DNA from 4 places in the Rhizobium sp. ZX09 genome. Region 4 is predicted to be linked to each of the others. Evidence: predicted binding sites of a transcription regulator. Region 4 holds the regulator's gene; each other region holds the start of a gene.
What was found. Region 4 encodes LexA, which represses DNA repair genes until DNA is damaged. Its sites were predicted from a motif close to TGTTCNNNNTGTGTTCNG; they were not measured.
Positions count from the first base shown of each region.

Region 1: BTN45_RS12695 (helicase-related protein) is a predicted target of LexA. The motif match lies at 3,812-3,829, and genes of this name have one in related genera.
Region 2: BTN45_RS00205 (DNA recombination protein RmuC) is a predicted target of LexA. The motif match lies at 2,108-2,125, and genes of this name have one in related genera.
Region 3: BTN45_RS25455 (ImuA family protein) is a predicted target of LexA. The motif match lies at 3,036-3,053, and genes of this name have one in related genera.

Region 1 covers NZ_CP031363.1:2,591,786-2,597,587, reverse strand. Annotated here, with positions in the region: gene BTN45_RS12715 (ammonium transporter) at 1-821, opposite strand, end outside; gene BTN45_RS12710 (P-II family nitrogen regulator) at 851-1,201, opposite strand; gene tesB (acyl-CoA thioesterase II) at 1,413-2,297, opposite strand; gene BTN45_RS12700 (ubiquinone biosynthesis hydroxylase) at 2,354-3,598, shown strand; gene BTN45_RS12695 (helicase-related protein) at 4,057-5,802, shown strand, end outside.
Region 2 covers NZ_CP031363.1:41,069-46,870, forward strand. Annotated here, with positions in the region: gene BTN45_RS00200 (ribokinase) at 1-828, opposite strand, end outside; gene BTN45_RS00205 (DNA recombination protein RmuC) at 883-2,076, opposite strand; gene def (peptide deformylase) at 2,226-2,738, shown strand; gene fmt (methionyl-tRNA formyltransferase) at 2,784-3,719, shown strand; gene truA (tRNA pseudouridine(38-40) synthase TruA) at 3,719-4,519, shown strand; gene BTN45_RS00225 (hypothetical protein) at 4,532-5,128, opposite strand; gene dapE (succinyl-diaminopimelate desuccinylase) at 5,112-5,802, opposite strand, start outside.
Region 3 covers NZ_CP031365.1:186,098-191,899, reverse strand. Annotated here, with positions in the region: gene BTN45_RS25480 (histidine kinase) at 1-58, shown strand, start outside; gene BTN45_RS25475 (hypothetical protein) at 73-318, shown strand; gene BTN45_RS25470 (hypothetical protein) at 766-1,179, opposite strand; gene BTN45_RS25465 (SOS response-associated peptidase) at 1,258-2,031, opposite strand; gene BTN45_RS25460 (hypothetical protein) at 2,337-2,696, opposite strand; gene BTN45_RS25455 (ImuA family protein) at 3,114-3,878, shown strand; gene BTN45_RS25450 (DNA polymerase Y family protein) at 3,799-5,310, shown strand; gene BTN45_RS25445 (error-prone DNA polymerase) at 5,307-5,802, shown strand, end outside.
Region 4 covers NZ_CP031363.1:1,071,839-1,077,640, forward strand. Annotated here, with positions in the region: gene BTN45_RS05210 (ComEC/Rec2 family competence protein) at 1-49, shown strand, start outside; gene BTN45_RS05215 (glutathione S-transferase family protein) at 69-746, opposite strand; gene lexA (transcriptional repressor LexA) at 999-1,721, opposite strand; gene BTN45_RS05225 (RHS repeat-associated core domain-containing protein) at 2,072-2,362, shown strand; gene BTN45_RS05230 (hypothetical protein) at 2,646-3,068, shown strand; gene BTN45_RS26620 (hypothetical protein) at 3,074-3,196, shown strand; gene BTN45_RS05235 (hypothetical protein) at 3,799-4,200, opposite strand; gene BTN45_RS05245 (VOC family protein) at 5,178-5,802, shown strand, end outside.

The sequences.
Region 1 (5,802 bases), 1.5 Mb from region 4:
GTTGCGAGAACCGCACCACCCGATGCTTCGAGGTTGGAGCCGGCGTTGAAACCGAACCAGCCGAACCACAGCATAGCTGCACCGACGAGTGTCAGCGTCATGGAGTGAGGAGCCATCATGTCCTTGCCGAAGCCGGTGCGCTTGCCGACCATGATCGCGCCGATCAGGCCTGCGATACCGGCATTGATGTGGACGACCGTGCCGCCGGCGAAGTCAAGAGCGCCCATGCCGAAGATCAGGCCGTTTGCGTCCCAGACCATATGGGCGACCGGGAAATACACGAAGGTGGCCCAAAGGATGGTGAAGAGGATGACGGCGGAGAACTTCACGCGTTCCGCGAAGGCACCGATGATCAGCGCCGGGGTGATGGCCGCAAAGGTCATCTGGAAGGCGATGAAGGTATATTCGTAGATCACGACGCCCTGCGAGAAGGTTGCCGAGGTGCTGTCAAGCGAAACGCCCGACAGGAACAGCTTGCCGAAGCCGCCGAAATAAGGGCCGGTGCCGCCGCCGAAGGCGAAAGAGTAACCGTAGATGACCCAGATGAGCATCATGACAGCGGTGATGACCGTGCACTGCATGAGGACGGAGAGCATGTTCTTCGTGCGGACAAGACCGCCGTAAAACAGCGCCAGACCCGGAAGGATCATGAAGAGCACGAGGATTGTGGCGACATACATGAAGGCTGTGTCGGCCTTTTCCGGAACAGGCGCTGCGGCTGCGGCCGGCGCTGCATCCTGGGCAAAGGCGATGGCCGGGGCCATCAGGGCCGTCGCTGTTGCGCCCAGCTTGCCGAGCGTCAAAAACTTGTTGAGTTGCATAGCTAGAAAACTCCCCTGTCAGCCGTGCTTCAAAGCGCTTCTGTGTTGGTTTCGCCGGTACGGATGCGCACGGCCTGTTCAATTGAGTAAACGAAGATCTTGCCGTCGCCGATCTGCCCGGTCTTTGCCGCAGATGCGATCGCTTCGACGGCCTTGTCCACGACGTCGGATGGAACAGCGATCTCGATCTTTAGCTTGGGAAGGAAGCTCACCGCATATTCCGTGCCGCGATAAATCTCGGTATGTCCCTTCTGGCGCCCGTAACCCTTTACTTCGGTCACGGTCAGGCCCTGGATGCCGACGCCGGTGAGTGCTTCGCGCACTTCATCCAGCTTGAACGGCTTGATAATGGCCATCACAATTTTCATCTGGTTTCCCATCCTTTGTTTGTCCTCGGCACGGAGCCGACTCTCCTGCCGCTGGCAGATCAGTAACAGCGACTGCGGACATACATTCAAAGGGCGTGCCAGTTTTGAGTGTGTAACTAACTTATTGAAATGTAATGTTTATATGACGGACGTCTGAAAAAGGGGCATTTGTCGGCGAATTTTGCGTCTATAAAATGTGCGATTTTTAGAAAACGCACTTTATTTAATCATTTGCCCTTTTGCGGATCAAACCTTCCTGCGCCACGGAGGCGACCAGTTCGCCCTGTCTGGTGAAAATATTGCCACGGGTCAAACCGCGCGCGCCCGAGGCGCTGGGGCTGTCCTGCGTATAGAGCAGCCAGTCATCCAGCCGGCAGGGACGATGAAACCACATGGCGTGGTCCAGGCTTGCCACCTGGATCGAAGGATCGAAGATCGTCGTGCCATGGGCATAGAGCGAGGTGTCCAGCAGCGTCATGTCGGAGAGATAGGCGAGAATGGCGGATTGCAGGCGCGGATCGTCAGGTACGCTTCCGACGGCACGGACCCAGATGTCCTGCTGCGGCTCCAGCTTTTCTTTTGAGATGTAGTGGGTCAGCGAGACCGGCCTGATCTCGATCGGCCGCTTGTTGCTCCAGTAGTTGCGGATCGAAGCGGGCGCCTTGGCGAGGAAAGCCGCCTGCATCTGTTCCTCGCTCATCAGTTTTTCAGGCGGCGTCACATCAGGCATCCTGATCTGATGGGTAAAACCGTCCTCGAATATCTGGAACGACGCCGACATGGAAAAAATGGCTTTGCCGTGCTGGATGGCGACCACGCGACGGGTGCAGAAACTGGCGCCATCGCGGATACGCTCGACCTGGTAGACGATGGGCACGAGCGGGTCGCCGGGACGCATGAAATAGGCGTGCAACGAATGCACGAAGCGATCGTCATCCACGGTTCTTTGCGCGGCGATCAGGGCCTGTGCAATGACCTGGCCACCAAAAACCCGTTGCCAGCCGATCTGCGGGCTTTCGCCCCGGTAAAGGTTCTCTTCCAGCTTCTCAAGATCGAGCGTGGCAATGAGATTTGCCATCGGGTCTGACGATTGCAAGGGATGCGACATTTTTTCGGCCTGCTCCGGCTGTAGGAAGACGTCACATGGTCTATAGTGCGCTGATGATGCGTGCACAAGATTTGAGGAGAAGCGCGATGCTGGACGTTGTGGTGGCAGGCGGCGGATATGTCGGTCTTTCCGTTGCTGTGGCAATCAAGCAGGCGGCCCCGCATCTGAATGTGCAGGTAATTGAAGCCGCTCCTGAGGATGTCTGGGCAAAGGATGTCCGCGCGTCCGCCATTATCGCAGCGGCTACCCGCATGCTCGATGTTTTCGGCATCTGGAACGAGATCGAGCCGGAAGCCCAGCCGATCCACAAGATGATCGTTACCGATTCGAAAACCGCCGATCCGGTGCGTCCGGTGTTCCTGACGTTTGATGGCGCGGTGGAAGAGGGCCGGCCCTTTGCCCATATGGTTCCCAACGTCGCTCTGGTAGGCGCGTTGCGCGGCCTTTGCGCACGCCTGGGCATAGAAATCCGCCACAGCCTCAGTGTTTCCGATTTTACCGCAGGACCGCAGTCGACGGCTATTCACCTTTCCGACGGATCGATGCTCGAAGCGCGATTGCTGATTGCCTGTGATGGTGTTCGCTCGGCTCTTCGGGATATGGCTGGCATCAAGACGGTGCACTGGGCTTACGATCAGTCGGGCATCGTGACGACCGTTGAGCATGAGCGACCGCACGAAGGCTGCGCCGAGGAGCATTTCCTGCCATCCGGACCCTTCGCCATTCTGCCGTTGAAGGGAAACCGGTCTTCGCTTGTCTGGACCGAACGCACCGCCGACGCCGACAGGCTTGTGGCCGCCGACGACCTGGTGTTCGAGGAGGAGCTTGAGCGCCGGTTCGGCCACAAGCTCGGCACGATCCGGCCTGTCGGTCCCCGGCGCGCCTTTCCGCTGGGTCTCACTTTGGCACGGTCCTTCGTCGCGTCGCGTTTCGCGCTCGCCGGTGATGCGGCCCACGGTATTCACCCGATCTCGGGTCAAGGCCTCAATCTCGGTTTCAAGGATGTGGCGGCTCTGGCCGAAACCGTGGTTGAAGCTGACCGTCTCGGCCTCGACATCGGCTCCCTCAATGTTCTGGAGCGGTATCAGTCCTGGCGCCGGTTCGACACCTTGCGGATGGGGGTGACCACGGATGTGCTGAACCGGCTGTTCTCCAATGATGTCGGTCCCATTCGCATCATGCGCGATTTCGGTCTCGGCGTGGTGGATCGTTTGCCGGGTCTCAAATCCTATTTCATTGGCCAGGCCGCCGGTACCACGGATGCAAATGCGCCGCGTTTGCTCACCGGTGAGGCACTCTGATCTCGGCTTGTGGTGCTGGCTTCGGAACGGCTTTTCCGGGATTGGCGCTTGACAGCTGATTCCCGGATTTTCCGACCGGCGGTTTTACCGTAATGCCGAATCCGGCCAAGGACTTATCCGGATTCATAATCTGGTAGAGGCTGTCACTTCGCCAACCAGATATTGCGGAGAACAAAAGCTGAATCATGAGGAGTCAGCGATTCGTATTCGATTCGTTCGCAGACTGTTCCGCAGCCGAATCGATTTCATTTTCGCCGGATTCTTTTTTCTTGTTCAACTATCTGAATCGAAATGGAAAATTTCGTTGACTGGTCGCCTTATGGCACTTTGCGGGTGAGGCCTATTGCCTTTGTCGGCAGGCGTTGCCATGTGTGGTGCGTGCGGCCCATACCGTTGATGTGGGTGGCACGCCAAGCAGATGAAGTCGATTCGCGGATAGTACGTTGAATTTTCGCCCCATGATCCTGAGCGGCCGCGGTGTCACGGCCGTTCTCGGCCCCACCAACACCGGCAAGACCCATTACGCGATTGAGCGTATGGTGGCGCATGGCAGCGGTGTCATTGGCCTGCCGCTGCGCCTTTTGGCGCGCGAGGTCTATACCCGTCTGGTCGAAAAGGTGGGGGCGCCCAATGTGGCGCTGATAACCGGCGAAGAAAAAATCTCACCCCCAAAAGCCAAGTATTCCGTTTGCACAGTGGAAGCCATGCCGCGCGAAACGACGGCCGCCTTCGTTGCAATCGATGAGGTGCAGCTGGCAGGCGATCTCGAGCGCGGGCATATCTTTACCGACCGGGTGCTGCATCTGCGCGGGCGGGAGGAAACGCTGCTGCTGGGCGCGGGCACGATGCGCCCGATCCTCGAAAAGCTGCTGCCGGGAATTACCGTGGTGGAGCGACCGCGTCTGTCGCAGCTTTTTTATGCCGGCCAGAAGAAGATAACCCGCCTGCCGCAGCGTACGGCGATTGTCGCTTTTTCCGCCGATGAGGTCTATGCCATTGCCGAACTGGTGCGCCGCCAGCGGGGCGGCGCGGCCGTTGTGCTGGGCGCGCTTTCGCCCCGCACGCGCAATGCGCAGGTGGGTCTCTATCAGTCCGGCGATGTCGAATATCTGGTCGCGACGGACGCTATCGGCATGGGCCTTAACCTTGATGTCGATCACGTCGCTTTCGCGCAGGACCGAAAATTCGACGGTTATCAATTCCGCAATCTCAATCCGGGCGAAATCGGCCAGATCGCCGGCCGCGCCGGCCGCCATCTTCGTGACGGCACCTTCGGGGTGACAGGCCGTGTCGACCCGTTCGATGACGAACTGGTGGAGCGGATCGAGACGCATCAGTTCGATGCGGTGAAGGTGTTGCAGTGGCGGACGAAAAACTTCGATTTTTCCTCTATCGCCAATCTGCGTGCGAGCCTTGACGCTGCGCCGGCGATCCAGGGGCTTTCGCGCGCCCTGCCGGCCATCGACCAGCAGGCGCTGGAGTATCTGTCCCGTTATCCCGAAATCATCGACGTGACGACGACCGATGCACGGGTGGAAAAGCTCTGGGAGGCCTGCGCGCTTCCGGACTATCGCCGTATCGCGCCGGCGCAGCATGCGGATCTGATCTCCACGCTCTATTTCGACCTCGTCAAGCGCGGTACGGTGAACGAGGATTTCATGGCCGAACAGGTGCGTCGCGCCGACCGCACGGATGGAGAGATCGATACCTTGTCTGCGAGGATTGCGCAGATCAGAACATGGACTTATGTATCGAACCGCCCAGGATGGCTTGCCGATCCGACACACTGGCAAGAAAAGACTCGGGAAATCGAGGATCGATTGTCCGATGCGCTACATGAAAGGTTGACGAAACGCTTTGTTGATCGCAGGACATCTGTGCTCATGAGGCGCCTGAGAGAGAATGCGATGCTTGAAGCTGAAATCAGTGTAAATGGTGATGTCTTCGTAGAAGGTCATCACGTCGGCCAATTGGCCGGGTTCCGGTTCACGCCGGTGCCGGGAATGGAAGGGCCGGATCAGAAGGCCGTGCAGGCTGCGGCGCAGAAGGCGCTCGCGCTCGAATACGAGGCGCGTGCCGCGCGTCTGCACGCCAGTGGAAATGGCGATCTCGCTTTGAGCTCCGATGGTCTGGTTCGCTGGCTGGGCGAGCCGGTTGCCCGTCTTTCGGCCGGCGACAATATCATGAAGCCGCGGGTGATCCTG
Region 2 (5,802 bases), 1.0 Mb from region 4:
GCCCGCAACCGCGGCGCGCTTCAGAGCCCTTTCGAAATCCATTCCCTGATCGAGGCTCGCGGCGAGATATCCGCAGAAGGTATCGCCCGCACCAACCGTATCGACCGGCTCGATCTTCAGGCCGGAAGCCCTGTAGAGCTTGCCATTACGAATGGCGATCACGCCATCCGCACCAAGCGTGACGATCAAAGTCTGGCCGGTCCTCTCGTGAAGGGCCTTGAGTTCGTTTTCCCGCTGGTCGCTGGAGAGGCCATTCTTGCCGATCAGGAGCTCGAACTCGGTTTCATTGGCGATGACGATATCGGCAAGGCCGGCGAGACGCGGTCCGTCCGCGGTCAGCGGTGCTGTGTTGATGACGGTGGTGACGCGTTTCGCCTTTGCGGCCGTCAGTGCAGCTTCGATGGCGGGTGCCGGTATCTCGAACTGCAGCATGAGAATATCGCTTGCAGCCATTTCGGATATGGTCTTTGCCGCGTCGGATGCCGAGACCTCACCATTCGCAGCGGGAATGACCGAGATCATGTTCTCTCCGCCTTCACCGATCAGGATAACCGCCGTTCCAGTCGGGCCGGGCGCGGTTTTGACCAATGACAGATCGGTTCCCGCGTCCCGCAGCAAGGTCAGTGCTGGAGCGGCAAAGGTGTCATCACCCGCAGCGCCCGCCATCTTGACCGTGGCGCCCGCACGCCGTGCGGCCAGCGCCTGATTGGCTCCCTTGCCGCCGGCGGCCGTGGAGAATGTCTCTCCCGTTACGGTTTCACCGGGCTTGGGCAGACGTTTGGCGGTCGCGACGAGGTCCATGTTGATGGAGCCGAAAACAGTAATCATGGGGCGCTGGGTCCGTATGAAATTTAAGCAAGGCGGCGACTTTGCCCGAGACGATCACTCGTCGTCAACCACCCGCAATTTGGCCGCACCGGCTCGGTTTTCGGCAAAGCGCCGGGCCTGCTCGATTTCTCCGTGCGGCGCGTCTTTTTCCGTTGGTGAGAAATCGAGCCCCTCGATTTTCTGTCCGCGCGCCAGTACCTTGTCGGAGGAGATGAGCATCATGTCGACGTCCTTCTGCGCCAGCCCGAAATGGGCCTGCAGCTTCCGCGTCCGATCGTCCAGCCGCCGCACATCGTCCATGAGCAGCGCCACTTCACCCTGAATGAGATGCGCCTGTTCGCGCATGCGCTGGTCTTTGAGCACGGACTGGATGACCTGTACCGACAGCATCAGCAGCGATGGCGAAACGATGACCACCCGGGCGCGATGGGCGCGCTGCACTAGATATTCGAAATGCTGGTGGATATCGGCGAAAATCGATTCCGACGGCACGAAGATGAAGGCGGTATCCTGTGTCTCGCCGCGAATGAGATATTTCTCGGCGACATCGCGAATATGCACTTCCATGTCCCGGCGGAACTGCTGCACGGCCGCGCGTTTGGTTTCCGGCGTCTCGTCCGCCTTGATGGCGTTCCAGGCTTCCAGCGGAAACTTGGCATCGATGACGAGCGGCGGCGCATTGTTCGGCATCTTGATCGTGCAGTCCGGCCGGTAACCGTTGGAAAGTGTCGGCTGCAGCTGGAAGGAACCCGGCGGCAGGGCGTCGGCGATCAACGTCTCCATGCGCGCCTGTCCGAAGGCGCCGCGTGTCTGCTTGTTGGAAAGTATCGCCTGAAGCCCGACCACGTCCTTGGCCAGATCCTGAATATTGCCCTGTGCGGCATCGATGACCGCCAGGCGCTCCTGAAGGCGGCTCAGATTTTCATGGGTAGACCGGGTCTGCTCCGTCAGCGTTTCGCCCAGCCGCTGCGACATGCCATCAAGACGCTGATTCAGCGTCTGGCTCATCTCCGTCTGACGCGTGCCAAGCGTTTCCGCCATGGCCGCGATCCGGCCATGCAGTTCAGACTGGGTTTTGAGCAGGTCGGAGATCTCGCCATCGGCCCCAGCTTTCTTCGACCGGTTTGCCGTCACAAGCCATGTAACGACAAGGCCGAAAATCGCGGCAGCGAGAAGCGCGCCGAAGCTGATATCGACTGAGCCGGCCCGCAGCGCGGGTTGAAGGAGAACGGAGAAGTCTGTGTTCATGACTAAATCTAGCAGATTTCGATCGATTCGGAAGATCAAAACAAGAACATTCCTGCGGCGGAAATGAGTCCGGCAGAACGGATGCCGCGAGCCGTTTTCATCGTCGTGTTTTTTATTTCCTCCGCGCGAGAGATACGTTATGGGAAGCCATGACCATCAAACCGCTTATCATTTTGCCCGATCCCGTGCTGCGCCAGCAATCGAAGCCCATCGAAAAGGTGGATGCCGAGGTGCTGCGTTTGGCGGACGACATGCTGGAAACGATGTATGATGCCCCCGGCATCGGCCTTGCCGCCATCCAGATAGGTGTGCCGCGCCGGTTGCTGGTGATCGATGTTGCGCGTGAAGGCGAAGAAAAGACCCCGATCGTCTTCATCAATCCGGAAATCCTCAAGGTTTCGGATGATATTTCCACCTATGAGGAAGGCTGTCTCTCGATTCCCGATTATTATGCCGAGGTGGAGCGCCCTGCGTCGCTCACGGTGCAATATGTCGGTCGTGACGGCAAGCAGCAGACGGTCGAGGCGGATGGTCTGTTGGCAACCTGCCTGCAGCATGAGATCGATCACCTGAATGGTGTTCTGTTCATCGACCATATCTCGCGGTTGAAGCGGGACATGGTCATCAAGAAATTTACGAAAGCAGCCCGCGCAAAAGTCTGATCCGTCGCACAGCTGACGGAGCGGAAGACAGGGCAGGGGGCGATCATGGCTCTTCGCATCATATTCATGGGCACGCCGGATTTTTCCGTTCCGACGTTGCGTGCACTGGTGGAAGCGGGCCACGAGATTGCTGCCGTCTATACCCAGCCACCGCGTCCAGGCGGCCGTCGCGGCCTTGATCTGCAGAAATCGCCGGTGCATCAGGCTGCGGAACTGCTGGGTTTACCGGTACTGACACCCTTGAATTTCAAGGCGGAGGAAGATCGCCAGGAATTCCGGGACTTCAACGCCGATGTGGCTGTTGTCGTGGCTTACGGGCTGCTTTTGCCGGAGGCCATTCTCTCGGGCACGCGGCTTGGCTGTTATAATGGTCACGCTTCGCTGCTGCCGCGCTGGCGCGGCGCGGCTCCCATCCAGCGGGCGATCATGGCGGGTGACACCGAAACCGGCATGATGGTCATGAAAATGGAAAAGGGTCTCGATACCGGCCCTGTTGCACTTACGGCAAAGGTCACGATCGGCGAGAACATGACGGCCGGCGAGCTGCATGACAGCCTGATGCTGGTAGGTGCTCGGTTGATGCGTCAGGCGATGGACAAGCTGGAAGCAGATGACCTGCCCCTCGTCCCGCAAGCGGAAGAGGGCGTTCTATACGCCGCAAAGATCGACAAGGGTGAAACCCGTATCGATTTTTCAAGGCCGGCGCAGGATGTGCATAATCATATTCGCGGCCTTTCGCCGTTTCCCGGCGCATGGCTGGAGATGGAGATCGGCGGCAAGCCCGAGCGCGTCAAGGTACTGGCGTCCGAGCTCGCCAGCGGAATGGGCGAGGCAGGCAGCGCACTGGATGATGTTCTCACCATTGCCTGCGGCAGCGGCGCCGTACGGCTCACCCGTTTGCAGAAGGCGGGCGGCAAGCCGATGTCGGCGGCCGATTTCGTGCGCGGTACCCCGGTTCCGGTCACTACGAGGCTCGGCTGATGCCACGCTTCCGCATGACCGTCGAATATGACGGTACGCCCTATTATGGCTGGCAGAGACAGGAAAACGGCCCCTCGGTTCAGGGTGCGCTGGAGGCTGCGGTTCGGTCGCTGACCGGCGAGAGCGTTTCCATTCGCGGCGCTGGCCGCACCGATTCCGGCGTGCATGCCGTCGGCCAGGTCGTTCACGTCGATCTCTCGCGAGACTGGGAGCCCTACAAGCTTCGCAATGCCCTCAATGCGCATCTCGCCATGGCGGGTGAAGCGGTGGCCGTGCTCGATGCCGCTTCCGTGACTGAGGATTTCGACGCCCGTTTTTCTGCCCTTCGTCGGCACTATCTCTACCGCATCATCTGCCGCAAAGCCCGGCTGGCGCTGGAGCACAAGCGGGCGTGGTGGGTGTCGAAGGGCCTCGATCACGAGTGCATGCATGAAGCCGCCCAGATGCTCGTCGGCCGGCATGATTTCACCACCTTCCGCTCCGTGCACTGCCAGGCGAACAGCCCCGTGCGCACGCTCGACCGGCTGGATGTGACGCGCAATGGCGATCTCATCGAGATACGCGCGACGGCGCAGAGCTTCCTTCATAACCAGATCCGCTCTTTCGCCGGCACGCTGAAACTGGCAGGCGAGGGCACGATGACGCCAGAGGACGTGCGTGCCGCACTGGAGGCACGCGATCGAAAGGCCTGTGGCCCGGTCGCGCCACCGGACGGTCTTTATTTCATGCAGGTCGATTATCCCGACGTCATTCCGCCGCGCCGCCACCCCGAAGCCGAGGTGATGCAGGATGCGGATTGACGTCTAATTCTCTCAGGCCGGATAGACACCGAGAAAGCGCTGCAACGCTTCCGACAGAAGCATGCCGGGCACCAGTAGCGTCATGACAATGGCGGAGACGAGCAGCGACTGGTCGCGGATAAAAAACCGCACGATCCGTGAAAAGGCAAAGACCAGCGACAGAAGCAGCGCCAGCCACAAAATCGCGATCAGCCCCTGCAACGGTGGCAGGAAGAACGCAATCAGGATCAGAACGGCGTAGGCGTATGAGAAGGGCAGCGACAGCCAGTTCATGGTGGTGACGAGAGGCGTGAATTTTTCACGTGCGCCAAAGGCAAAGAGCAACATGCCGATCAAAAGCAGCGGCACGATCCAGCAAATGGCCTCCACCATCGCCAGGCGAAAGAAGAAGATGAACCCCGTTCCTGTTCCCGGCGGATAGCTGGCGAGAAACGCTGCCCGCAGCCACAGCCAGGAAACCAGCATGGCGGGCAGGCACCAAAGGACGGAATAGAAGGACCGCCACATGCCGCGTTCGGTCAGGTCCAGGTAACGTGCGCCATTATGGTCGCCGAGCAGCAACAGCCACAGGCCCGTCAGATAGAGCCTTACTTCACTTGCCGTCGGCATGGGCGAACCAGCGCTCGATAAAGGTTTCGTAAATGCGCGTCAGCGTCTCAAGATCGGCAATGGCTACCCGCTCATCGACCATGTGCATGGTCTGCCCGACAAGGCCGAACTCCACGACAGGGCAATAGTCCTTGATGAAGCGCGCATCCGACGTGCCGCCGGTGGTTGAAAGCTTCGGCTCCTTGCCGGTGACGGCCTCCACCGCGCCTGACAGCGACGAAATGAGGGCATTGTTCCGGGTCAAAAAGACATGGGCCGGTCGGTCCGCCCAGACGATCTCGTACTTTACCGGTGTGCGGTCGGGGCGAAGCTCGCCGTCTGCCGCAGCGGCATCGAGGCGGCGGATGATTTCCGCCCGAAGGCTCTCCGCTGTCCATGTGTCGTTGAAACGGATGTTGAAGGAGGCAGTCGCCCGCGCCGGGATCACATTGGTGGCGGCGTTGCCGGTGTCGACGGTCGTTACTTCGAGATTGGAAGGCTGGAAATTATCCGTGCCGTGATCAAAGGGCGGATGCATCAGCGCATGCGTCAACTGCAGCAGACCGCGAATTGGGTTGTCGGCGAGATGCGGATAGGCAGCGTGGCCTTGCACGCCATGGACCGTGATGCGACCGGAGAGCGATCCCCGGCGGCCGATCTTGATCATGTCGCCCAGCTGGTCGGGATTGGTCGGT
Region 3 (5,802 bases), on a different replicon from region 4:
TCGGGAAATAGCCGATGCACTTTTCGGTCCGCCCGGAACGTCAACCACTCTTCACTGACCGTCGCTCGACGGTTGATCGTTCCCGGAACGACGCTCAACGCCTGCGCCAGGACGAGCACTGAATTCCTGGAGAGCGACACGCCGCAAAGTCGCGAGAAGCTCTACATCAATCCTGGAGTCGTGATCGGCGGCTGGAAAATCCCGGATGATCTCGCCAATCGTTTTTTCAACAAGCCGGCTCTGCACTCGCTCGTCAGCGGTAAAGCGCGCGGCCCAGCGGAAAAGGAGGCGTCGAAGCGGACATTCGTGAAAATTTGATGGTTTGGGCACGCAGCCGTCCTCCACACGATATAGGCGGGAGCACGTAGTAACCCTCAGCTGCCACCGCCTATGAATTCGGTTGGTGGCGATGGAAGGAGTGTAACACGTCTGGTGGATGAGTCGAGCGATTAGAGTTCAAGGGTAGAGAGTTGTAGCCCGGCAGCAGGCTGTCGCAGCCGGTCTGAATGGTTTTTGAAGGCATAATTTGCGTGCGATGTGAGCAAAAAGAAACCCTCCAGTGCGGAGGGTTCCAAGCTGTGCAACCGTGACCGGCTGCAAGAGCAGTGGACGGGGGAAAGACCATCCGCCTGCCTAACCGTCGCCGTGATAGTCTGTTCCGAAAAATTCGATCCTCAATTGAGGTTATTGCGGCGCTCGCAGCCAGCATGCTTGCAACAGTGCTTCTCGCATGAATGGCCTCGCCAGCCTTACTGCTCTCAACGCTCACTGATGTGCACCTCCGATTATATCGACTGGTCCTCTCGATGTTTCCATCAGCGGCCAGCGGACCTTCCTCTTCCATTCGGTCAAGGCATCGGCAGGTGAGGTGCAGAAAACCCACTCAATGAAAGCATCGGATATGTTAGGATGGTCGTAGAGGAGGGCGGCGATGCCTTTCCGCTCGCTAAACAATATCTCGATCTTCGCTCCCGTCGGGATGTCGTCATCATCAGCCCAGAGTTCCATGGCAACGTATCCGGAATAGGCAGTCAGGTCGGATTCCCGATCGACTTCGGCGACCAGCCGCTGGTCGAGATTATCGTGAATGGATTGCCGCATGCCGAAGAATTGACCATCCTCCAGAAATCTCTTTGGATAGACACCATGATTCTCGAGAATGTAAGGGTGGATATGCATCTTCCTTCTCCTCTCTCCGAACAGTTCAGCGGGTTTAGTCTCCTCATCAATTGGCATCCATCTGGCGATGGCCGCCAGTTATAAAAGGCTGCCTTGCTCCACCGGTTCGCCAGATTTCGAAATGATCGATGATCCATAAGGTTCACGCGACAGGATGATCAGCGCGTCGTTTGGTAGTGGGCGGGCGAGGTGCCTTGCCTCATCCCAAGGCGCCCGCATCCAGACGTCGGTTTCTTCCTTCGTCAGCAGTAGAACAGGCATTGCCTTCTCGTGGATCGGCTTCACGAGATCATTCGGATCGGTCGTCAGGAAACCGTATAGGTCGTCGGTTGTGAGCCCGTCCTTGACTTTGCGAACGCTCTTCCATTGCGGCACGTGGATGCCCGCAAAGAACATCAGCGATTTTGCCTCATCACGTGCAAACCAGGCATTTGGCACATTGCCACCCTCCTGTTTGCTCATCGGGTCCGGTTCGGCAAAGCTTGTGACCGGGACGAGACACCTGTGCTCGACGCCGAACCATCGCGTCCAGTGAGGCAGGTTGAGCTTACGCACATTGGTCACGCCACGATCCGGTTCCATGCGGATGAGCTCATCCATATCGACGGCCTTGCCCTTGGCCCTCAGTTTATCCGCCCTTGCTTCGGCGGCTTTCTTTTGGACGAAGATAGGCGAGGGCAGGCCCCATCGTGCATGAACCAGCTGCTTCTTGCCGTCCGCCGTGTTTCGGATGATCGGCCCCATCTGGTCGGGGTTCATCTGATAGGCCGGCATGAGGTTGATCAGGCTTTCGGCGTCCTGGGCCCACTTTGAGACCCAGTCCCTGTCTTCCATCCGATAAAGGTTGCACATGGCAGCAATTCCTCCGTTGCGACCGAATGCAGTTTTTCCGGTGACTTCCGCCTGCGTATCTAGTCGAGCTTATAAACGTCGGCATTGTCCTACCGTTCCCGCAGGCCGTTGTAGGAAGCGTGGCGGAGTTTATCGTCGCCCGTCCTGCCCTGAACTCGATCTCGGCGATCAGGCAAACGCCTATCCTCTGGTCTCCATCGGCTGCGGATGCGATTGCCCGCTGCGGCTAGCGCCGTGGAGGAACGCCGCATGTCAAGGCGCAGGCGCTATTCCGCAGCCCGTTTAGGTCGCTTGATGCCACCGCATTAGCCGGTCAGTCCCGACATTCTCAACAGAGCTATTCCGATTGCAGCGGAAATCACGGTCAGTGATATACATGCAAACAACCGGTAAACTCTCTCCTTTGACGTCAAGAGGAGATAGACCGAAGCGATTCCCAGAAAGCAAATCGTCGCGAGGGCGCCATAAGCTCGATACTCGCCCGAATAAAGCCATGTCCCCAAAGCCACAAAACCACAAATAACAAAAACAAGTTCGAGCTTTTGCAACGTAACACCCCAAGAAGATCTGAGCGGGATTTTAGGGAATTGATCTCGCAGGTCAACTTTGCCATCGGGCTGCATGCGGCGGGGCTTGATGCATCCGCCTACACGTCCGATGTTCATATGGCCTCAAGCTTAAAAGCTCCCGTATAGGTCGAACGCTGCGGACAGCCATTGATGCAATCAACCGCAGCGACGCGGCATTAAATAGAGCTGGGCTTCGGTATTACGATCGAGCTTTGTCTCGGTGGCTTCGTCATGCAGGCGAGTTCAGCACGAAACCTTAAGAAGATTGTGACGCCGCTCATCTATCCCCGCTATCGCGATCTGGAGCCCGACAAGAGTGGAGTGCGGCAAAAATTCTTGTTATCCCTACAGCCTTGAATCCTTTTCGAATCTTCGGTTTTGCTAATGTTGTGATAATGTTGCTCAACTTTCTGGTGCTTGACTCTTTTATAGCGTCGGAACAAACAATGAACAAATAGCCTGTACGGCATAATGTCGATCCTTTGAACACCACCTTGAAGGGAGCCGTGAACGATGACCGCTGCGCGCCCGAAGGGGTTGTCGGATGTGATCTGTGATTTGCGTGGCCGCATCGCCTCGATGGAGGGCACAGCAGCGAAACGGGCCGGAACGCTCTCTTTCGGTGTGCCCGAGATTGATGCGGTCTTGCCTGGCGGGGGTCTTGCCTATGGAGCCCTGCATGAGTTCGCAGGCGGAGGATCCGGTACGGTCGATGGTGCAGCAGCCGCGCTTTTTGTCGCCGGCATTGCCGCCCGGACCAAAGGCCCCGTCATCTGGTGTCTGACGAGACCGGATCTGTTCTTTCCGGCGCTTGCCCAGGTCGGCCTCCATCCCGACCGCGTCATCTTCGTCGAGTCCGACAAGGAGGAAGACGTGCTGGCCAACATGGAGGAGGGCTTGTCCTTCGGTGGGCTCGGCGCTGTCGTCGGCGAGCTCGTTCGCCTGCCGATGGTCAGCTCCCGCCGCCTGCAACTGGCCGCGGAGCGAACCGGGACCATGGCGCTCGGCGTTCGGCGATGGCGGCGGCAGACGGAGGCGAATGATTTTGGCCAGCCGACGGCGTCAACAACCAGATGGCGGGTCAGTGTGATGCCATCGGAAGAGCTGCCGGTACCGGGGGTGGGCAGGCCTCAATGGTTTCTTGAATTGATGCGCGTGAAAGCGGGTGAGTGTGCTGAGTTTCTCGTGAGGGCGTGTGATGACAAGGGTCGTCTCGATCTATCTTCCGGATCTGCCGACGGATCGTATTCGGCGGGCGGATCCCTCCATTTCGCCTGAACAGCCAATTGCCGTGATCGCAAGAAGCGGGTCGAAGCGATGGGTTTCGGCTGCCGACCTGGCTGCCAGGGCGGCAGGCGTGCATGTCGGCATGCCGGCGGCAAAGGCGCAGTCGCTGTTTCATGGCCTGATGATGGTCGACGCCGATATCGAAGCCGATCGGGTAGCTCTCGAACGCATCACACTGTGGGCACTAACCATCTATTCGCCGATCGTCGCGATTGACGGGATCGACGGCATCGTTATGGACACCGAAGGCGCCGACCACCTGCAGGGCGGCGAGCTGCCAATGGTGACAAAGATCGCCAACCAGTTTCTGGGCAGGAAGCTGACTGCCCGCGTGGCGGTCGCCGACAGCTGGGGTGCATCCCATGCCTGTGCCCGCGCCATCAACCGCGAGACGATCGTCATTCCGCCGGGTGAGACAGTGCGGGCCGTTGAAAAGCTGCCGATATCGCTCCTGCGTCTGCCGGCAAAGATTGTCAGCGATCTCCGCATTCTCGGATTTCAGACGATCGGGGAGCTTGCCAATACCCCGCGCGCGCCGCTGACGTTGCGCTTTGGACCGGAGGTTGGGCGCCGTCTCGATCAGATGCTCTGTCGCATCGCCGAGCCTATCGAGCCGATCCGCACGCCTGAGCTGGTCGAGGTTTCGAAAGCCTTCGCTGAACCGATTGGCGCAGCGGAGACCATCAACAAATATGTCGGCCGCCTTGTCGTGCAATTGGTCGATGAACTCCAAAAGCGGGGGCTCGGCGTGCGTCGGGCTGACCTGATTGTCGAGAAGGTCGATGGCACCAGACAGGCAATCCGCGCCGGAACAGCCAAGCCCGCCCGCGACGTAGCCTGGCTGACGAAACTGTTTCGGGACCGGACGGAAAAGATCGAGCCGGGTTTCGGGATCGAGAGGCTCACCCTTGTTGCGGTTCTGGCCGAGCCATTGGAAGAGGCGCAGAAAGTCTCTGCTCTGGTCGAGGATGACGTCACCGATGTGACGCCACTGATCGACATCTATGGAAACCGCGGCCAGCGGGTCTATCGCGTCGCACCGGTTGCATCCGATGTGCCGGAACGTTCCGTCCGGCGGATCAGTCCCGTTGCTGAACCGATCCCTGTTGCCTGGGTGAGCCATTGGCGCCGTCCAGTCCGGCTTTTGCCACGGCCCGAACTGATCGAGGCGATTGCGCTGATGCCGGACCGCCCGCCGGTCTCGATCGTCTGGCGCGGCAAGCGCCGTAAGGTCAAACGCGCCGACGGCCCGGAACGCATCTTCGGGGAGTGGTGGCAGCGCGACGCCGAAATGGACGCGGTGCGGGACTACTTTGTCATCGAGGACGAGGCAGGCGAGCGCCTGTGGGTGTTCCGCTCCGGCGACGGAGTGGATCCCGAGACCGGGTCCCATCGCTGGTTCTGCCACGGGATCTTCGCATGAGCTACGCCGAGCTCCAGGTCACGACCCACTTTTCCTTTCTGCGCGGCGCCTCCTCTGCACAGGAGTTGTTTGAGACCGCGAAACAGCTCGGTATCGACGCAATCGGCGTCGTCGATCGCAATTCGCTTGCCGGAATTGTTCGGGCGCTTGAGGCGTCGCGCGCCACCGGGTTGCGCCTGGTCGTTGGCTGTCGTCTCGATCTGGCGGATGGCATGTCTGTGCTGGTCTATCCGATGGATCGCGCTGCCTATTCGCGCCTGACGCGCCTCATCACGCTGGGAAAATCGCGTGGCGGCAAGAACAACTGTATCCTGCATTGGGACGATATCGTCGCTTACGCCGAGGGCATGATCGGCATTCTGGTACCTGATCTGCCGGATGCCACCTGCGCCTCGCAGCTTCGCAAGATGGCTGAGCTGTTTGGTGATCGCGCTTACGTCTCTCTCTGTTTGCGTCGGCGACCGAACGACCAGTTGCGGCTGCATGAGATTT
Region 4 (5,802 bases):
CCGGGAATTGCCTGAAACGATCACCCGTCTGCTGGCGGCGTCGCAATGATCGCCACCAGCGAGGATCGTCAGGCCTTTGCGCGTAGATCCATCGTCAATTCGCCAATTCCGGCGATCTCCTCTTCATGTGCCGCGTCACGCCAGGTCTCCTTCAGTCCCGCCTCATACCATTCGCGCATGGACGGCAGAGCGAGCAGTCGCTCAAAATAGGCTTTTGCCGCAGGAGAAAGGTCTGCGCCATACGTCTGGAAACGGAATGCCACAGGGCAGTAGAAGGCATCCACCGCCGTGAACTTCTGACCGGCGAGATAGGGACCGCCGAAATTCGACAGGCCCTCGCTCCACACCGCATCGACACGCTTTATATCCGCCGCAAGCCCGGCATCGCTGACGTTCGGTCTGACACGAACGCCAACGGACATGGGGTAGAGATTGCGAAGGGACGAAAATCCCGCATGCATTTCGCTTGCTGCCGACCGCGACCAGGCTCTCGCATGCTTGTCGCTTGCCCATACCCCTTGATGACGTTCGGCAAGATATTCGGCGATCGAGAGTGACTCCCAAATCGTCACGCCATCATCGACGAGGCAAGGCACCTTGCCAGTTGGGGAAAAGGTGGAGAATGACACGCCTTCACCAAACGGGACGAGTTTCTCCTCGAAGGCGATACCGAGCGTGCGCATCAGGACCCATGGCCTCAGCGACCAGGAGGAGTAATTCTTGTTGGCGATATAAAGATCGTACATTGCGGGTCTCCTGACTGTGAAGCGGGTTTTTATACCAGCGGCCCGGCCCGGAATATCGCAAAGAATCCATCGCTCCCATAACGCCAATTGATGGGTGGGGCGCCATCCCTGCCGACGTCCTCTGGCAAAGCCGCCTTCGCCGCCATTAAAAAGAAAAGGCGCATCACTCGAGTGGAATGACGCGCCGTTCATCTTGAAGGCATGGTTTATCGCTCATCGACCGCTCCGGCCTTATCCGGACCGGCAGCAGCATCAATGATACCGGCGGATCAGCCCTACCAGCTTGCCCTGGATTTTAACCCGATCAGGTCCGAAAATGCGGGTCTCATAGGCAGGGTTTGCGGCTTCAAGTGCGATCGAGGCACCTTTGCGACGGAAGCGCTTCAGCGTCGCTTCCTCGTCATCCACCAGCGCCACGATGATATCGCCGGGATTGGCGGTGTTGCCGTTGCGAATGATGACGGTATCGCCATCGAAGATGCCGGCCTCAATCATCGAGTCGCCCTTGACCTCAAGCGCGTAATGTTCACCCGAGCCAAGCATGTCCACCGGAACCGCCACGTCATGCGTATTGTTCTGAATGGCTGAGATCGGCACACCGGCAGCGATCCGGCCCATGACGGGCACGGTTGCCGCGCCTGCTATATCGTTCGCAGGCGCCTTGGGAGCAGGGGCGGGCTCGGGCATCTTGGGCTTGCCGAGACTGCCTTCAATAACGCTCGGCGAGAAGCCCCGTTGCGGCCTCGAGCCGGGCACATAGGCCTCCGGCAGCTTGATCACTTCAAGCGCTCGCGCCCTGTTAGGTAGCCGGCGAATGAACCCGCGCTCTTCCAGGGCAGTGATCAGCCGGTGGATGCCGGATTTGGAGGCAAGATCGAGTGCGTCCTTCATTTCATCGAAGGAGGGCGGCACGCCGGACTCTTTCATTCTTTCATGAATGAAGAGAAGCAATTCCTGCTGTTTGCGCGTGAGCATGAGGAAAACACCCTTGAGAATCGTCGTTGAAGTCGCGAAACAAATACAGAACGAACACTATATGTTCCATATGTGTTCCGCAATCCCCTAAAATTTCGTGAACTTGGGGCGAGAAAACAAAACGGGAATCGCACCCCAAGAACCCCGGTAGATAAGCCGCAAGATTTGTTCGTTTCTATTGGGTTTTTGCCCAAAAATGGGGGGCAATCGCTGTATCGACAAACCTCCGTAATGCGTCGTTCTCGCGCAGCAGCTAAGTGGCTGATTACTAGGAATATATTGAGGTCCTTCTTACGATTGAATGCTCTGCGATGTCGTGATTAGGAAGCTTATTGGAACCCCAGCTTCTTTTGTCTGTCTTCGCTGGCCGAGAATACGATCAGGAGACGGGCCTATCCCACTATCGTTCACGCGCCTACGATCCCTCGACCGGCCGCTTCCTGCAGGAATATCCGATCTGGTTCGAAGCCGGTGACCTTAACATCTATCGCTATGTCTGGAATTCGCCTGCTAACTGGACTGATCCGAGTGGAATGGCGGCAGCAGGACAATATGCGAGTACACTCGCTGTGCCAGTTGCACTGGTGGGTGGTACGATTGCTACACAACGCATGCTATCCACACCCTTGCCGATGCGCTGAACACAGCGATGCAACTGGATATGCAGATTGTTGGGGAAGTGGTTGTGGTGTTTTGGCGCGATCGATCCCGCCGGATGATAAATCACCTGGTCTCCCTCCATCTTGGGATGATCCGTGTGCCGCCCAAATGAAATAATGCATGATGAAATCGCTTGCGGACCAAAAAGGGACTGTATCGGGGAAAAGCAGAAGCGTATACTGTGAGCAAGTCTGGATATATTTGGCCAGGGGCTGTTCCTGTCGAACGCAAGATGCGCTCATACCAATATTGGACATTTCGAATATGAACCAAAGAATGGGAAAACTAGAGATTTATATTTCTAGCGAAATCGAAAAAATTTTGGTCGATGAGAGAATTTGTAGCTCAGCAGATTTTCTAGTGTTGTTCTCTCAGCTTAAAGATGCGTTTCCTTCTGCAGTTGAATATGAAATGTCGAAATTGACGAACTTGATGGAATTTTTACGTCGGCGGCGCGATCCACTACTTCTTTTGCATGCAATGGAAATATTCAATGAGATATTCATGCGAAAAGACGCTGGCACAATTCTGTTGTTCGAACGATGGATCGATTTGCGGACATTATTCGTCGACTTTCACCCTGGACATCAGTTCCCCCTTGACAGTCATTTCGGATATTTTCTCTCGCATAAAAAAGAATTGAAATACTATTCTAAAATAGTCGAAAGTTTGTCTGGTGTTGTTTGACTTGTTTGCTGCACGAGTTCGAATATGACGTCAACGGCAACCTGATCCGCAAAACCGTCAAGGCGAGCGAATTGAGCTGGCGTTATGGCTATTCCGCTTACGACGAGCTTGTTCTGGTAAGCCGATAGGGCTCGGCCTCAACCGGGGCGACAGTTGAGTTGACGGTGAGCTATCGTTACGATGCGCTGGGTCGTCGGGTGTGGGAGCGACGACAGGATGCGAGCGGAACGGAAACATCATTCAGGAGCTTCCTGTATGACGGCTAACATGTTGCGGCCGAAGCTGACGTTGATGGCGCAGGTGTTGCAAGCGAACCGCGTCGATACAGTCATACCGATAGCGTAGACGATCTTGCCGGCATCACACTGGCTGCCGGAGCGGGTGGGGTTCCGTCTTCCACGGCAACCGCGACCGGCGCGAATGCTCCGTCGGCATCTTCTTATTACGTCCATGCCGGCCATTTCGGCTCGGTTCGGGCTGCGACGGACGATGCCGGATCAGTTGTGAACGAATATAGCTACGACAGCTATGGTCAGCCTGAAACGGCAGTCGAAACAGTGCCACAACCGTTCCGTTCACCGGTCGGGAGTACGACCCGGAGACGGGCTATCCAAGAGGGTCGGCCTAGACAAAGCGGCCTTCTTCGGATCGCAATGGCGATGTCGATTATAGTGCAAATCGATTCCAATTGGAAATATTACCGGGAATAGCTATTTGGGCGGATTATGTTTCAAAGACTGCAGTTTGGTGACGTCGCGGAATTCAGTTCTTTTCTCACCCACTTATCAATTTCTTCTTTAGAGTATCCAAGTAGTAATCCTATAATTCGATCAATACCCTCATCAGGGCGTTGAATATTGTCCTGTTGGGCAACCAAGGCTGTCTTTAAAGCGGGAATGCGCCAAGCTTCCTCTGGAAGACTGTAGAAAATGTAAGTCATGCTAAAGCGAGGGTGCTCGGGATTTAGAAGTGTAAATTCCTCCATTAGGATCGATCCCTCATCAACGTATGGCTGGAAGTTATCGATGGGTATTAGGTCCTTATCGCCTACCGACTCAATATAGTAGAACATTGAGAGGGGTTTTTTCCCCTCTCGCATTAGCCTCAATTCATGGCCAATGATCTCTTTCATTTTAATTCCAATCAATTAGGAATTGTTGGTGCTAATCTGGAAAATGGCCATTCTCCGATTCGGCAGAGGCATTGATAGCAGACATTCGGATATTCTGGATTTATCCCCGGAGGACGATCTCGTGCTCCACATTCATAGCCATTGACACCGGGGCAATATAGGATCGTCCCCCGTTTCGATTTTTTTAGCGCCCGTCCGGATCTACGCCCATCTAAGGTGAATTAGTTACATAGGTCCACCTATTTGGTCCATCGGGCGTCCCAGGAGGATCGGCCTGGAGATAGCGGCCTGTCGTCGGATCGTAGTGGCGATGCCAATTGTAGTGCAAACCGGATTCCAGTTGAAACCATTGCCCCGGAAGCGTTGATCGAGCGTGGCCGATCCCAGGATTGTGTATGCCTCCCCATAAGGCAGGTAGGTCGCGCGCCAGACTAAATTTCTTGCGCTGTCGGTCATCATGATGGGACGTTCGAGATGATCGGTATGAACCTGGTAGATTGTAGCTGCTTCCGTACCGGCATCTGCAATCACTGCCAAAGGTCTCTCGTCAAGCCAGATACACTCCCGTCCCAGCGCGCCGTTGCCGTCATATTCCGCGATGATGTTGCCGCTGAAGTCGTAAATATAGTGAAGTGTGGTGGCGCGCGAAAATACAAACGCCTGATATCGGTCAGATGCACAGTGGCCAACAGCCGACCTTGCGTTTTCCGCCTTTAACCGGCGCTATACACCTGAAGTCACTGGCCATCCAAAAACGGTCGCGGCCGATCTCGCCAACAATCCGCAGGCGGATGAAAACTGGTAAACCGTCCGCATTCAGGTGAAGCCGAAGGACTGGTGAAACCCGGTAACCTCAGCCCACTGCCGATACCGGCATCGACGCGCAGGCCGGTCATTTGCATTCCCGGCGCTCTTCGTGCTTTTGTCAGCTTCAATACCCGGCATCTGCGCCGGGGCGCGTCAAAAAGGCAAGTTTTATGGCTGACAGGCATCGCATCGATCATCTCGTTCTGCCCGTTCGGGACCTTGCGGTAGCGGCCGCGCGGCTCAAGGTCCTTGGCTTTACGGTCGCGCCACAGGCTCTCCATCCTTTCGGCACGGAGAATGCCTGTGTGTTCTTCAGGGATGGCACCTATCTGGAGCCTCTGACAATTGCTGACCGGGTCAGCTATACTGCGTCGGTCGAGAGAGGCGATGTTTTCACCGGCAGGGACCAGGCATTCCGGCGATCGTACGGACAGGAAGGTTTTTCTGCCCTTGTGGCCTCCACCGCTGACGTTCGTGCCGATCACCGGAGCTTCGTGGCGTCTTGCGTATCGGCCGGCGAGGTCTTTGAATTTTCGCGGCCCATGCAAATGCCGGACGGCTCGTCAGGCGAGGCGGCGTTCCGGCTTGCTTTCGCGGCAAGCGGATCTGCTGCGGATTTCTTCCTCTTCAGTTGTCAGCGCCTGCAGGCACTGCCGGGGGACCGCGCTGCACTGGAACGTCACCAGAACGGAGTTCTGGGCCTTCGCGAGATCGTGCTGTGTTCCGGTAAGCAGAGTGACACCCACTTGATCGGAACGGTTTTCGGCTGCAACGGCGTTGTGTCTCCGGATGGTG